Regions from separate parts of the Pararhizobium sp. LjRoot255 genome, predicted to be linked through region 4. Evidence: predicted binding sites of a transcription regulator. Region 4 holds the regulator's gene; each other region holds the start of a gene.
What was found. Region 4 encodes PhoB, which activates phosphate uptake and scavenging genes when phosphate is short. Its sites were predicted from a motif close to TGTCATNNANCTGTCAT; they were not measured.

Region 1 (3,181 bases), 1.4 Mb from region 4:
CGTAACGTCTCCTGTCTGAAAGTCAACAACTGCAGGCAGCACTATGTTCCCGCACGCTTGCGCGAAAACGTCATGGCCACCGCTTCGCTTAACTCTTATCCAGACCGTAGACGGAATGCAAAGTGCGAACGGCCAATTCGGCATAAGCGCCGTCGATCAGGATGGAAATCTTGATTTCCGAGGTAGTGATCGCCTTGATGTTGATGCCTTTTTCGGCAAGTGCGCGGAAAGCGGACGCCGCGACGCCGGCATGGCTGCGCATGCCGATGCCGATCACCGAAACCTTGACCAGGCCCGATTCGTTCTGGATCACGTCGAAACCGACCTTCTCCTTAGCGCCTTCCAGCACCTTCAATGCCTTTTCCACATCGCCGGAAGGCACGGTGAAGGTCATGTCGGTCTTCGAGCCGTCTTCCGAAATGTTCTGGACGATCATGTCGACATTGATATGGGCTTCGGCCAGCGGGCCGAAGATCGCAGCCGAAACGCCGGGCCGGTCGGCCACGCGCCGGAGCGAAATCTGCGCTTCATCCTTGGCATAGGCGATGCCGGTGACGACTTCCTGTTCCACGATCTCTTCCTCATCACAAATCAGCGTACCGGGGGGATTCAGGAAATCGCCCATGCCCGGCGCATCGGGGTCTTCGAAACTGGAGCGCACGAAGGTGCGGACCTTGAATACCATGGCAAGCTCGACCGAGCGAACCTGCAGGACCTTGGCGCCAAGCGACGCCATTTCGAGCATTTCCTCGAACGCGATCTTCTTCATGCGCCGCGCCTTCGGCTCGATGCGCGGGTCGGTGGTGTAGACGCCATCGACATCGGTATAGATGTCGCAGCGGTCGGCCTTGATCGCAGCGGCGATCGCCACCGCCGACGTGTCCGAGCCGCCACGGCCAAGCGTCGCGATCCGGTTGTCGGGACCGAGCCCCTGGAAACCGGAGACAACGGCCACCTGGCCCTCGCCGAAGCGGCGGATCAGCTCCGTGCCGTCGATATCGAGAATGCGCGCGGCGCCATGGGCGTTGTCGGTCTTGATCGGAATCTGCCAGCCCTGCCAGGAGCGCGCATTGATGCCGATATTCTGCAGGGCGATGGCCAGCAGACCCGAGGTCACCTGCTCGCCCGAGGCAACGACCGCATCATATTCGCGAGCATCATGCATCGGCGAGGCATCGCGCGTCCAGGCAACCAGTTCGTTGGTCTTGCCGGACATGGCAGAAACGACGACGGCAACCTCGTGGCCGGCATCGACCTCGCGTTTCACATGGCGCGCCACATTCCTGATGCGATCCATATCCGCGACGGACGTGCCGCCGAATTTCATCACGATGCGTGCCATATGCCTCTACCGGTCGAAATGCCGCGCGGCGACCCGCGCCCGTCTGTTTTCAAGTCGCCGGTCTCTTAGCGAAAATGAGGGCGACGTGCAATGGCGGAGGACAAGGGTTCTGGTGGAGCGGCAGCTTGGCGCTATGCAGCAGAAATGCCGCCAGCAGATCGTGGCCCATTGTGGACTTACGCGATCACTGATGGATGGGCGGTGGGGTCAGGCGTTGGCCTGCGTCCTCCGCGGCACATTCCTCGGGACTTAGACCTTCAGCGCGCATCGCAGCGCACCGCCGAGCGGGCGTGCGTGTGGCGTAATGACCGCTGTCGGCGCGAGGTGGCCGCAGGTCGCCCGGTCTCGAATGCGGCCGGTCGCTTGCCACCCAACACCGCATCGTCATTTTGTCACCCGTCCCCTCCCTCAAATCACTCTTCACCCCAGGACCGAAGCCTGTCACATACCTGTCATCAAACCCTGCTCCTGTGCCTTCAACCAACGGGGATTTGACCAATGATCGACCAGCTCAGCCGCATCAAGGCGGAAATTGCCGACAGCTTCGACGAGGAGCTGGAAATGCAGATGGAAGAAGACCGGCTCGACGAGCTGGTCGCCGAGGGCATGTCGGAGGAAGCCGAGCCGACGATCGACCGCAAGGTCTATTTCCGCGAGCTGTTCCGGCTGCAGCACGAACTCGTCCGCCTGCAGGACTGGGTGCAATACAAGAAGCTCAAGGTCGTGGTGCTGTTCGAGGGCCGCGACTCGGCCGGCAAGGGCGGCGCCATCAAGCGCGTCACACAGCGCCTCAATCCGCGCGTCTGCCGTACCGTTGCGCTGCCCGCCCCGACCGAGCGCGAGCGCAACCAGTGGTATTTCCAGCGCTACGTGCCGCATCTGCCGACGGCCGGCGAAATGGTCCTGTTCGACCGCTCCTGGTACAACCGCGCCGGCGTCGAGCGCGTCATGGGCTTCTGCACGCCGGAAGAACTCGACGAATTCTTCCGCACCGTGCCCGAATTCGAACGCATGCTGGTGCGCTCGGGGATCGTGCTGATCAAGTACTGGTTCTCGATCACCAATGAGGAGCAGGAATTCCGCTTCAAGATGCGCATCCACGATCCTTTGAAACAGTGGAAGCTGTCGCCGATGGACATGGAAAGCCGCGTCCACTGGGAGGAATACACCAAGGCCAAGGAAGAGATGCTGGCAAGGACCCATATCGAGGAAGCCCCCTGGTGGGTCGTCCAGGCCGTCGACAAGAAGAAGGCCCGCCTCAACTGCATCGCGCATCTCTTGAAGCAGATCCCGTATGAGGACGTGCCCAAGCCTCCGATCGACCTGCCCGAGCGCATCCGTCACGACGACTATATCCGCCGTCCGGTGCCGCCGGACATGTACGTGCCGGAAGTGTACTAAACAGAGTGCAAGATCCGGCCGGAAACGGCCGGGTCCTTCACGCCGCCGTCTCGCTCTTCCTCGCCACCACGGCGAGATAGGCCGCCTGCAGTTCCGCAAGCACCGAGCGCTCCTGCGCCGGCGTGCCGAGATGCAAGGTCCTGAGTTCCGCCATGAACGCCTCCCACATCGGCGGCCCGCCCTGTTCCAGCAGTTCGGCGCGGATCGACAGCTCTTCCGACACCGGTGTATGCCTGCGCCCCCAGGCGCCCATCTGGGCTAGCAGCGGCACAAGCTGGATCGATGGCTCGGTCAGGCTGTAGATTCCCTTCTGCTTGTGGCTCGGATCGTCCCGGCGCGACAGAAGCCCGTTTTCGGTCAGCCGTTTCAGCCTGTCGGCCAGAACATTCGAGGCGATGCCCTCTTCCGATTGGGTGAGAAGCTCGCGAAAATGCCGGC
Region 2 (3,181 bases), 2.4 Mb from region 4:
AATTCTTCCTGGTGATCTTCACGCCCGGCGCCGACTGGCGGCGCTTGTATTCGGCGATATAGAGCAGATGCTCGATGCGGTGCACCGTCGCCTCGTCATGACCACGCGCAACGATCTCTTCGGTGCCCATCTCCTTTTCGACCAGGCATTCAAGGATATCGTCCAGCACCGGATAGGGCGGCAGGGAATCCTGGTCGGTCTGGTTCGGGCGAAGCTCCGCAGAGGGCGCCTTGTCGATGATGTTCTTCGGGATCACCTCGCCGGAAGGACCGTGCGCACCGGGCGGCACGGTCGTGTTGCGCCAGCGCGACAGGCTGTAGACCTGCATCTTGTAGAGATCCTTGATCGGGTTAAAGCCGCCGTTCATGTCGCCGTAGAGCGTCGCATAGCCGACCGACATTTCCGACTTGTTGCCGGTGGTCACCACCATCGAGCCGAACTTGTTCGAAAGCGCCATCAGGATCGTGCCGCGGGTACGGCTCTGCAGGTTTTCTTCGGTGATGCCCGGTTCCGTGCCCTCGAACATCTCGGAAAGTGCGCTCATGAAGCCCTGGACCGGCTCCTCGATCGGGACAATATCGTAGCGGCAGCCGAGCGCCCTGGCACAATCCTCGGCATCACTGAAGGAATCCGACGACGTATAGCGATAGGGCAGCATCACGGTGCGCACGCGCTCTTCGCCGAGCGCATCGACGGCGAGCGCCGCGCAGATGGCCGAATCGATGCCGCCGGAGAGGCCGAGCACGACATTCTTGAAGCCGTTCTTGTTGACGTAGTCGCGAAAGCCCAGCATGCAGGCGCGATAATCCGCCTCTTCCAACTCCGGCAGGCGCGACATCATTCCAGGCGTGCAAACCCAGCCGCTCTCCTGCTTTTTCCATTCGGAAATCGATACGGATTCTTCGAACTGGCTCATCTGGAAGGCGACCTGCCGGTCCGTATTGACGGCGAAGCTTGCGCCATCGAAAACCAGCTCATCCTGGCCGCCGAGCTGGTTGGCATAGAGCATCGGCAGGCCGGTCTCAATCACCTGGCGGATCACGACCTGGTGGCGCACGTCCATCTTGGCGCGGTGGTAGGGGGATCCGTTCGGCACCAGCAGGAGTTCGGCGCCGCTTTCGGCGAGCGTTTCACACACACCGAGCTCGCCCCAGATATCCTCGCAGATCGGGATGCCAAGCCTCACGCCGCGGAAATTGACGGGTCCGGGCATTGGTCCCTGATCGAACACCCGCTTTTCATCGAATTCGCCGTAGTTCGGCAGATCCACCTTGTCGCGAATCGCGATCACCTGCCCGCCGTCAAGGACCGCGACCGCATTGTAACGCCCCGTATTGTCCTGCCGCGGAAACCCGATCACGATCCCCGGTCCGCCATCGGCGGTGTCCGCCGCCAGCGCATCGACTGCCTTGCGGCAGGCCTTCAGGAATGCGGGTTTCACCACCAGGTCTTCCGGCGGATAGCCTGAAATGAAGAGTTCCGTCAAAAGAAGCAGGTCGGCCCCGTGGCGGGCCGCGTCGGCACGGGCGTCGCGCGCCTTGGCAAGGTTGCCGGCGATATCGCCAACGGCAGGGTTGAGCTGGGCAACGGCGATGCGGAACGTGTTCGAAATGGTCTTTTGCGCGCTCATGAAACAGGCCCGTACTTTATCTTGCTGTCGCGGATGCGGCGGCACCCGGGGAGATATCTAACGCATTCCGCGCCAAAAAAACCCGTACCTGCCGTCAAAATAGAAAAAAAGCGCCGGCTTGGGATCTGTGGACCCACGGCACAACCGCAGGACCGCGCCAGCGTGCGCGTTTCGCGCATCGAATCCGGACGGGAAAAGGCACGGAGAAAGCCTTGTCCGGCTTATTCATCCTCCGTTCAAGATGACGTCTGTATGACATTGAGACGACAGTTTTGTGAAAATTGGAGAAGGCCTTGGCCAATTTTGAATCGGCAGTCCATGCTGCCACCGCCACCGAGGTCTATGGCCCCTCTATCGCGTTCGGCGCCCGCTACAGCAAAGTGTTGTCGATCGCAGGACGCCTTTCTCTGTCAGTGCTGCTGTCGATTACTCTCATCTTCGCCGTTGAATGGATCGCGCGTAGTTCGGCCTCCGAAACCGTATCGTATTTCCTTGATCCGGTGCGCCCGGCCTGGACGACGGTCGGCGTCTTTTTTCTGTTGTTCCTGGCATTCGACGCTGCACTCGGGCGCGAAAACTACAGCATTGTCCTGATCGCCCCGCTCGCGCTGATACCGGCGCTCGTCAGCCGCCAGAAGCAGATCTTTCTTTCCGACCCGCTCTATCCGACCGATTTTCTCTTCGGACGCCAGATCATGGAACTGATGCCCGTCCTCGTGCGGGACCGCCCCTGGACTGCCGCCGGCATTGTCGTCGGCCTCATCGCCTCGATCATCGCCCTTGCCTGGCTTGCCCGTTTCGCCTGGCGCCGCTTTCCACGGTTGGCACGCCGCCAGCGGCTGGCGCGGCTGGCGATCGCCCTGCCGCTGCTTGCCTCCTTCCACCACATCATGGACTACAACAATTTCTCCTGGCTGCGCGATCGGCTGCAGGTCATCCCGATCATGTGGGACCAGACGGAAAACTACCGCCACAACGGTTTCGTCATGGCGTTCGCCCTCAACCTGCCGATGGCCAATGTCACGGCCCCGTCTGGCTACATGTCCGATGCCATCGACAAGATCCCGACAAAGCCGGTGCCGGCCGGGACGACGCATCGTGGCAAGCCGGATGTCATCGTGCTGATGAGCGAATCCTTCTGGGATCCAACGCGCCTGCCGAATGTCAAGCTTTCGCCCGATCCGATGCCGACCATTCGCAAGATGCAGTCCGGCAACGTGTTTTCGCCGGAGTTCGGCGGCATGACCGCCAATGTCGAGTTCGAAGCACTGACCGGCTTTTCGAACGCCTTTCTGCCCTATGGCAGCATTCCCTACCAGCAGTATATCCGCAACCCGATCCCGTCGCTGGCCACCTTCTTCCGCGGCGAAGGTTATGTCGCGCGCGCTGTTCACCCATTCCAGAAATGGTTCTGGAACCGCAGCGCCGTCTACAAGGCCTTCGGTTTCGAACAGTTCAGGTCCGAAGAGAACCTGCCGGTCATGCAGAAGCGGGGCATGTTCGCCTCGGATGAATCGCTGACCAGGGAGATCATCCGCCAGGCGGATCAAC
Region 3 (3,181 bases), 610 kb from region 4:
ATGCCGAAAAGCTTCGGGCGCAGAAATTCAATTTCTCCGAAAGCGAGCTCAAACCGTACCTGCAGCTCGAAAAGATCATCGACGCCTGCTTCGACGTGGCGCAGCGGCTGTTCGGCATCACGGCAACGGAGAAGAAAGGCGTCAGAGGATATCATCCGGATGCCCGGGTCTTCGATATCCGCGACGCGGACGGCAAGCTCGTGGCGTTGTTCCTCGGCGATTATTTCGCCCGCGCCTCGAAGCGCTCCGGTGCCTGGATGAGTTCCTTCCAGTCTCAACATCGCCTGCCGCTGAAGAACGGTGCTGTTGGCGAGCTGCCGATCATCTACAATGTCTGCAATTTCGCCAAGCCGGCGGATGGCAAGCCAGCCCTGCTGTCGCTCGACGATGCCCGCACGCTGTTTCACGAATTCGGCCACGCCTTGCACGGCATGCTGTCGGATGTGACCTATCCCTCCGTTTCCGGCACCAGCGTCTCGCGCGACTTCGTCGAATTGCCCTCGCAGCTTTACGAACATTGGCTGACGGTTCCGGCAATCTTGAAGAAATATGCCGTACACGAGGCAACCGGGGAGCCGATGCCGCAGGAATTGCTGGACAAGGTCCTCGCCGCCCGCACGTTCAATTCCGGCTTCGCCACCGTCGAGTTCACCTCATCAGCGCTGGTGGACATGGCGTTCCATACACACGGCACTGTCGCGGATCCGATGGCGGTGCAGGCCGAGGTGCTGGAAAAAATCGGCATGCCGGCCTCGATCGTCATGCGGCATGCAACGCCGCACTTCCAGCACGTCTTTTCCGGCGACGGCTACTCGGCCGGCTACTATTCCTACATGTGGTCGGAGGTGCTCGATGCCGACGCCTTCGCCGCCTTTGAGGAAACCGGCGACGCCTTCCATCCGGACACGGCCGCGAAGCTCAAGGACAACATCTATTCCGTCGGAGGCTCGATCGACCCCGAAGATGCCTACAAGGCGTTCCGTGGCAAGCTGCCGAGCCCGGAGGCGATGTTGCGGAAGAAGGGGCTGGCGATGATGGAAGAACTGACTGGCTCCGACGCTTGAAGCCTGAGCCTATCAGCGATACCGACAAGATCCTCTAGCAGCCGCACGGGGATATCCATCCGTTCGTAAAGGATGGCGGTGACGCCAATCATGCCGTTCGGGAGTTCGCGGAAGAAGAGGTAATGCCGGTCGTATCCTGTGAAAAAAGCCTATGTCTTCAGATCGGCCGGATCAGCGAGCTCGCCCGGTAACCTGCCCAGAGAGCTTTTGCTGGTGGGCATGCACGCCGGCGATATGGGGTGAGCGGGAGTCACAGAACTGTCGCCAAACCGTTGGAATAGATTCATCCAACTGTAAACCAGCTGACATGCAGTTCGCCAAAGGTCTGCCTCGGGATGCCTATGATTCCCGAGACCGTACCGGAGGCAGATTTGGCCACTACCCAGGATACATTGACCCGCCGCTCCTTTTTGCTCTCCGCTGGGGCCGCGGGATTTGCGGCCACATCGGTTCTTGCCACTCCCTTCTACGCGCGAAACTTCGGCAGGCCCTCCTTCACCCATGGCGTCCAGTCCGGCGATGTCGATACGAAATCCGGCATGATCTGGACGCGGGTTGATCGGCCCTCCCGCATCGCGGTCGAATATTCGACGACCGAGAGTTTTTCTGCGCCTGTACGCCTCCCATCGATCGACGCCCTGCCGAACAGCGATTTCGCCGCAAAGTGTCTGCTCGACAACCTGCTGCCCGACCAGGACATCTTCTACCGTTTCACCGCGTCCGACCTTTACGACAGCAACAGCGTCTCCGAGCCGATCGTCGGCCGCTTCCGGACCGCACCGCTTGACAGGCGTTCCGTCCGCTTCGCCTGGTCCGGCGACACGGCCGGCCAGGGCTGGGGCATCGACGATGTCGGCATGAAGACCTATTCGACGATGAAGCTGCACGAACCGGACTTCTTCATCCATTCCGGCGACACGATCTATGCCGACAATCCGATTCCCGACGAGATACCGCTCAGGGACGGGACGCTCTGGAAAAACCGCATCGTCACACCCGAGAAGCGGGAGGTCGCCCGCGCGCTGGACGAATATCGCGGCCAGTGGAAATACAATCTGCTCGACGAGCATGTCCGCGCCATGAACGCCGTTTGCCCGACCTTCTATCAGTGGGACGACCATGAGGTGCTGAACAACTGGTCGGCATCGACCGACCTTCGTGACGATCCGCGTTATCCGGAAAAAAATGTTTCGGTCTATGCGGCGCGCGCCATGCGGGCGTTTCAGGAGATGACGCCAATCCGCGCCATTCCTGCCCAGCCCGGTCGCATTTTCCGCAAGATTCCCTATGGCCGGCTGCTCGATGTCTTCTTCGTCGACCTGCGCTCCTATCGCAGCGCCAACCAGGGCGATGCGAATGACGATCTGTTCGGCTGGCGCCAGGCCGACTGGCTGAAGCGGGAACTGGCCGCCTCCGAGGCCACCTGGAAGGTGATTGCCTGCGACATGCCGCTCGGCCTTGTCGTCTGGGACGACTTTACCCATCGTCGCGGCTCCGATGCGATCGCCAATGGCGACAACGGCCAGCCCAGCGGGCGCGAACGGGAATTTGCCGATGTTCTCACCTTCATCCGCGACAATGCCATAGAGAACATCGTCTGGCTGACCGCCGACGTGCACTATACCGCAGCCCACCACTACGACCCCGCCCGCGGTGCCTTCAAGGATTTCCTACCCTTCTGGGAGTTCGTCTCCGGCCCGCTGCATTCCGGCACCTACGGGCCGAAGGAACTGGACATGACCTTTGGACCGGAAGTGCGCTTCATCAAGGCCTCCGGCGCCGGCATCGACCAGAACCTCCCGCCTTCGGCCGGCCTGCAATTCTTCGGCCTCGTCGATATCAACGGCCAGACCGAGCAAATGACGGTCAGGCTGATGGACCGGGAGGATCAGGAGTTGTGGCGGGTCACGCTCGATCCGGCGGGAAACAGCGTCTAGCGCGCTTTGCCGATTCACCGTTCATCAAGACTTTGCCGACTGCCCCCTTTCGCAAATGCAAAAAAACCTGTATGAGCCGCGCAATTGAAGATGTGGGCAGTTCCTCAGATACGCCCCGAAACCTCCGAGTATTCACACATGAAGATGCGCAACATCGCGATTATCGCACACGTTGACCAT
Region 4 (3,181 bases):
CAATTAATTACTAGAACGCATGCGGCGGACCTAGTCACCAAAAGAGTTATCGCGTTTCAGCCTCGGAGTTCGTCCGGGGTACGGTGGAGGATTCGACCATCACCAACGCTGTGAATGGAGAAAAGACCATGAACTGGACTGACGAGCGGGTCGAGAAACTCAAGAAGTTGTGGTCAGAAGGATTGAGCGCGAGCCAGATCGCCGCGCAGCTCGGCGGCGTCAGCCGAAACGCGGTCATCGGCAAGGTGCACCGGCTTTGCCTGCCCGGCCGTGCCAAGGCCGGCGGCAGCACGGCAACCACCGCCCGCGCCAAGCGTCCGGCGACATCCGCACCGCGCGCGCCGAACTACGCTGCGCGCGTCACCACCCGCACCGTGACACGCACCACGGGCGCCACCGTCATGAAGGAACAGGTGGAAATCGACGCCATCGAGGACCAGGACGTCGCACCGGTCGGCAACGTGGTCGTGCCGATGTCCCGCCGCCTGGTGCTGACGCAGCTCACGGACCGCACCTGCAAGTGGCCGATCGGCGATCCTATGAAGGAAGAGTTCCATTTCTGCGGCAATGACTCGCCGGATACATCGCCCTACTGCACCTTCCACGCAAAGCTGGCTTACCAGCCCTCTGGCGAGCGCCGCCGGGCTCGCTGAGACGCCGCGAACAACTGAACATGAAAAAGGGGCCGGCCCCATTTTCATGTTTCACTCATATGCGGTCAGCTTTCCAGGGAATAGCCGGCGCCGCGCACGGTGCGGATCACATCCTGCATGTTGGAGAAGTTCAGCGCCTTGCGCAGGCGGCCGACATGAACGTCGACCGTGCGCTCGTCGACATAGATGTCGTGGCCCCAGACGCCATCCAGCAGCTGCGAGCGCGAAAAGACGCGGCCGGGCGAGGCCATGAAGAATTCCAGGAGCCGGAACTCCGTCGGCCCGAGGCGGACCTCGCGGGTCTTGCGGTGAACGCGGTGGGTTTCACGGTCAAGCTCGATATCGCCGCATTTCAGCAGCGTCGACAGCACTTCCGGCTTCGCGCGCCGCAGCATCGCCTTCACCCGCGCCATCAGCTCCGGCGTCGAGAACGGCTTGACCACATAGTCGTCAGCGCCCGTGGCAAGCCCGCGGACCCGCTCGCTCTCTTCACCGCGCGCCGTCAGCATGATGATCGGCAGGCGCTCGGTTTCGGAGCGTTGACGAAGCCTGCGGCACAACTCGATGCCGGAGACGCCCGGCAGCATCCAATCGAGGATCAGGAGATCCGGCAGGCGCTCCTGCAGCCGGATTTCCGCTTCGTCGCCGCGGTTGATCGTATCGACTTCAAAGCCTTCGGCCTCAAGATTGTAACGCAGGAGAACGCTGAGCGCCTCCTCGTCTTCGACAACGGCAATTCTTGGCAGCATGCGGTCTCAACTCCTTGACGCCTTGCCCTCATTGCAAGGGCTCGTCCGGCGGCCCGAAAGCCGTCGGGCAGTCAAATGCCTAGATTTCACTTACCTATTTCCGATCCGGCGCGGCGATCAGTTGCCGATCGCGCCGACGGTGTTGGCGGTATCGTCCTTCGGACGTTCCCCGACAGGCTGGGAGCCGGTCGCCATGTAATAGATCGTTTCGGCGACATTTGTCGCATGGTCGCCGATGCGTTCGATATTCTTGGCGCAGAACAGAAGATGCGTGCACGGCGTGATGTTGCGCGGATCTTCCATCATGTAGGTCAGGAGCTCGCGAAACAGCGACGTGTAGATCGCATCGATTTCGTTGTCCCGCTCACGGATGCTGTTGGCCTTTTCCGGCGACCGCGACGCATAGACGTCGAGCACTTCCTTCAGCTGCATCAGCGCGAGTTCGGCCAGGTGCTCCAGCCCGCGAGCCAGCTGCCGCGGCAAGCTGGCGCTCGAAACGGCGATCACCCGCTTGGCCGTGTTCTTCCCGAGATCGCCGACACGCTCAAGATCGGCAGCAATACGGATGGAGCCCATCAGTTCGCGCAGGTCGGATGCGACCGGCTGGCGTCTTGCGATGGTGACGATCACCTTCTCGCCGATCTGGCGTTCGGCCTCATCCATGATGGCGTCGTCGGAGATGACCTTCTGGGCGAGCGCCAGGTCGGCATTGACCAGTGCCCGCACGGATTCGGCGACCATCTGCTCGGCAAGGCCGCCCATCTCGGAGATGCGCCGGTTCAGGTATTTGAGATCTTCGTCATAGACGGAAGCAATGTGCGTGGACATGATCGTTTTTCCTTGTGTTCATGGTCCCGGTTCCAAGCGCGCCGCGCTCGCCACATGGGAAAGCGGCAAGGCATGGCGTCAGCCGAAGCGGCCCATGATGTAATCCTGGGTGCGCTGGTCATCCGGATTGGTGAACATCTTGTCGGTGTCGTTTTCCTCGACGAGATTGCCGAGATGGAACATGGCGGTGCGCTGCGAAACGCGCGCTGCCTGCTGCATCGAGTGGGTAACGATGACGATGGTGAAGTTGGTGCGCAGTTCGTGAATCAGTTCCTCGACCTTGGCGGTCGCAATCGGGTCCAGAGCCGAGCAGGGTTCGTCCATCAGGATCACTTCCGGGCTGACGGCGACGGCGCGCGCAATGCACAGACGCTGCTGCTGACCGCCGGAGAGACCGGTGCCCGGCTCATGCAGACGATCCTTCACCTCGTTCCACAGACCTGCCTTATGCAGGCTGGTTTCGACGATCTGGTCGAATTCGGCCTTGGAGCGCGCCAGGCCATGGATTTTCGGGCCATAGGAAACATTCTCGTAGATCGACTTCGGGAACGGGTTCGGCTTCTGGAACACCATGCCGACGCGTGCCCGCAGTTCGACCACGTCGATGGTCGGATCGTAGATATCCTCCTCGTCGAGCGTGATCTTGCCGGTGACCCGGCAGTTGTCGATCGTATCGTTCATGCGGTTCAGCGTGCGCAGGAAGGTCGACTTGCCGCAGCCGGACGGGCCGATCAGAGCCGTGACTGTGTTTTCACGAACGTTGAGGTTCACGTCGAAAAGAGCGCGCTTCTCGCCGTAATAGACCGACACGTCCTTGCCGATCATCTTGAAGGGAACAGTGTTCATTTTCTGGTCAAGCGCCTTTTCAACTGCTGCTTCTGACATCATGTTCATGTTCTTACCTCACTACCAGCGACGCTCAAAGCGACGCCGCAACAGGATTGCGCCAAG

Region 1: a site for PhoB is predicted at 1,782-1,798, ahead of ppk2 (polyphosphate kinase 2). Genes of this name have one in related genera too.
Region 2: a site for PhoB is predicted at 1,872-1,888, ahead of ACSQ2W_RS16400 (LTA synthase family protein). Genes of this name have one in related genera too.
Region 3: a site for PhoB is predicted at 1,313-1,329, ahead of ACSQ2W_RS08120 (alkaline phosphatase D family protein). Genes of this name have one in related genera too.

The regions. Positions count from the first base shown of each region.
Region 1 is NZ_CAXUPQ020000001.1:2,429,246-2,432,426, reverse strand. It holds gene ACSQ2W_RS11840 (aspartate kinase) at 89-1,342, opposite strand; gene ppk2 (polyphosphate kinase 2) at 1,841-2,743, shown strand; gene ACSQ2W_RS11830 (winged helix-turn-helix transcriptional regulator) at 2,781-3,181, opposite strand, start outside.
Region 2 is NZ_CAXUPQ020000001.1:3,419,718-3,422,898, reverse strand. It holds gene ACSQ2W_RS16405 (NAD+ synthase) at 1-1,630, opposite strand, end outside; gene ACSQ2W_RS16400 (LTA synthase family protein) at 1,924-3,181, shown strand, end outside.
Region 3 is NZ_CAXUPQ020000001.1:1,648,176-1,651,356, forward strand. It holds gene ACSQ2W_RS08115 (M3 family metallopeptidase) at 1-1,064, shown strand, start outside; gene ACSQ2W_RS08120 (alkaline phosphatase D family protein) at 1,436-3,001, shown strand; gene typA (translational GTPase TypA) at 3,140-3,181, shown strand, end outside.
Region 4 is NZ_CAXUPQ020000001.1:1,039,760-1,042,940, forward strand. It holds gene ACSQ2W_RS05155 (GcrA family cell cycle regulator) at 129-653, shown strand; gene phoB (phosphate regulon transcriptional regulator PhoB) at 719-1,402, opposite strand; gene phoU (phosphate signaling complex protein PhoU) at 1,520-2,230, opposite strand; gene pstB (phosphate ABC transporter ATP-binding protein PstB) at 2,309-3,124, opposite strand; gene pstA (phosphate ABC transporter permease PstA) at 3,137-3,181, opposite strand, start outside.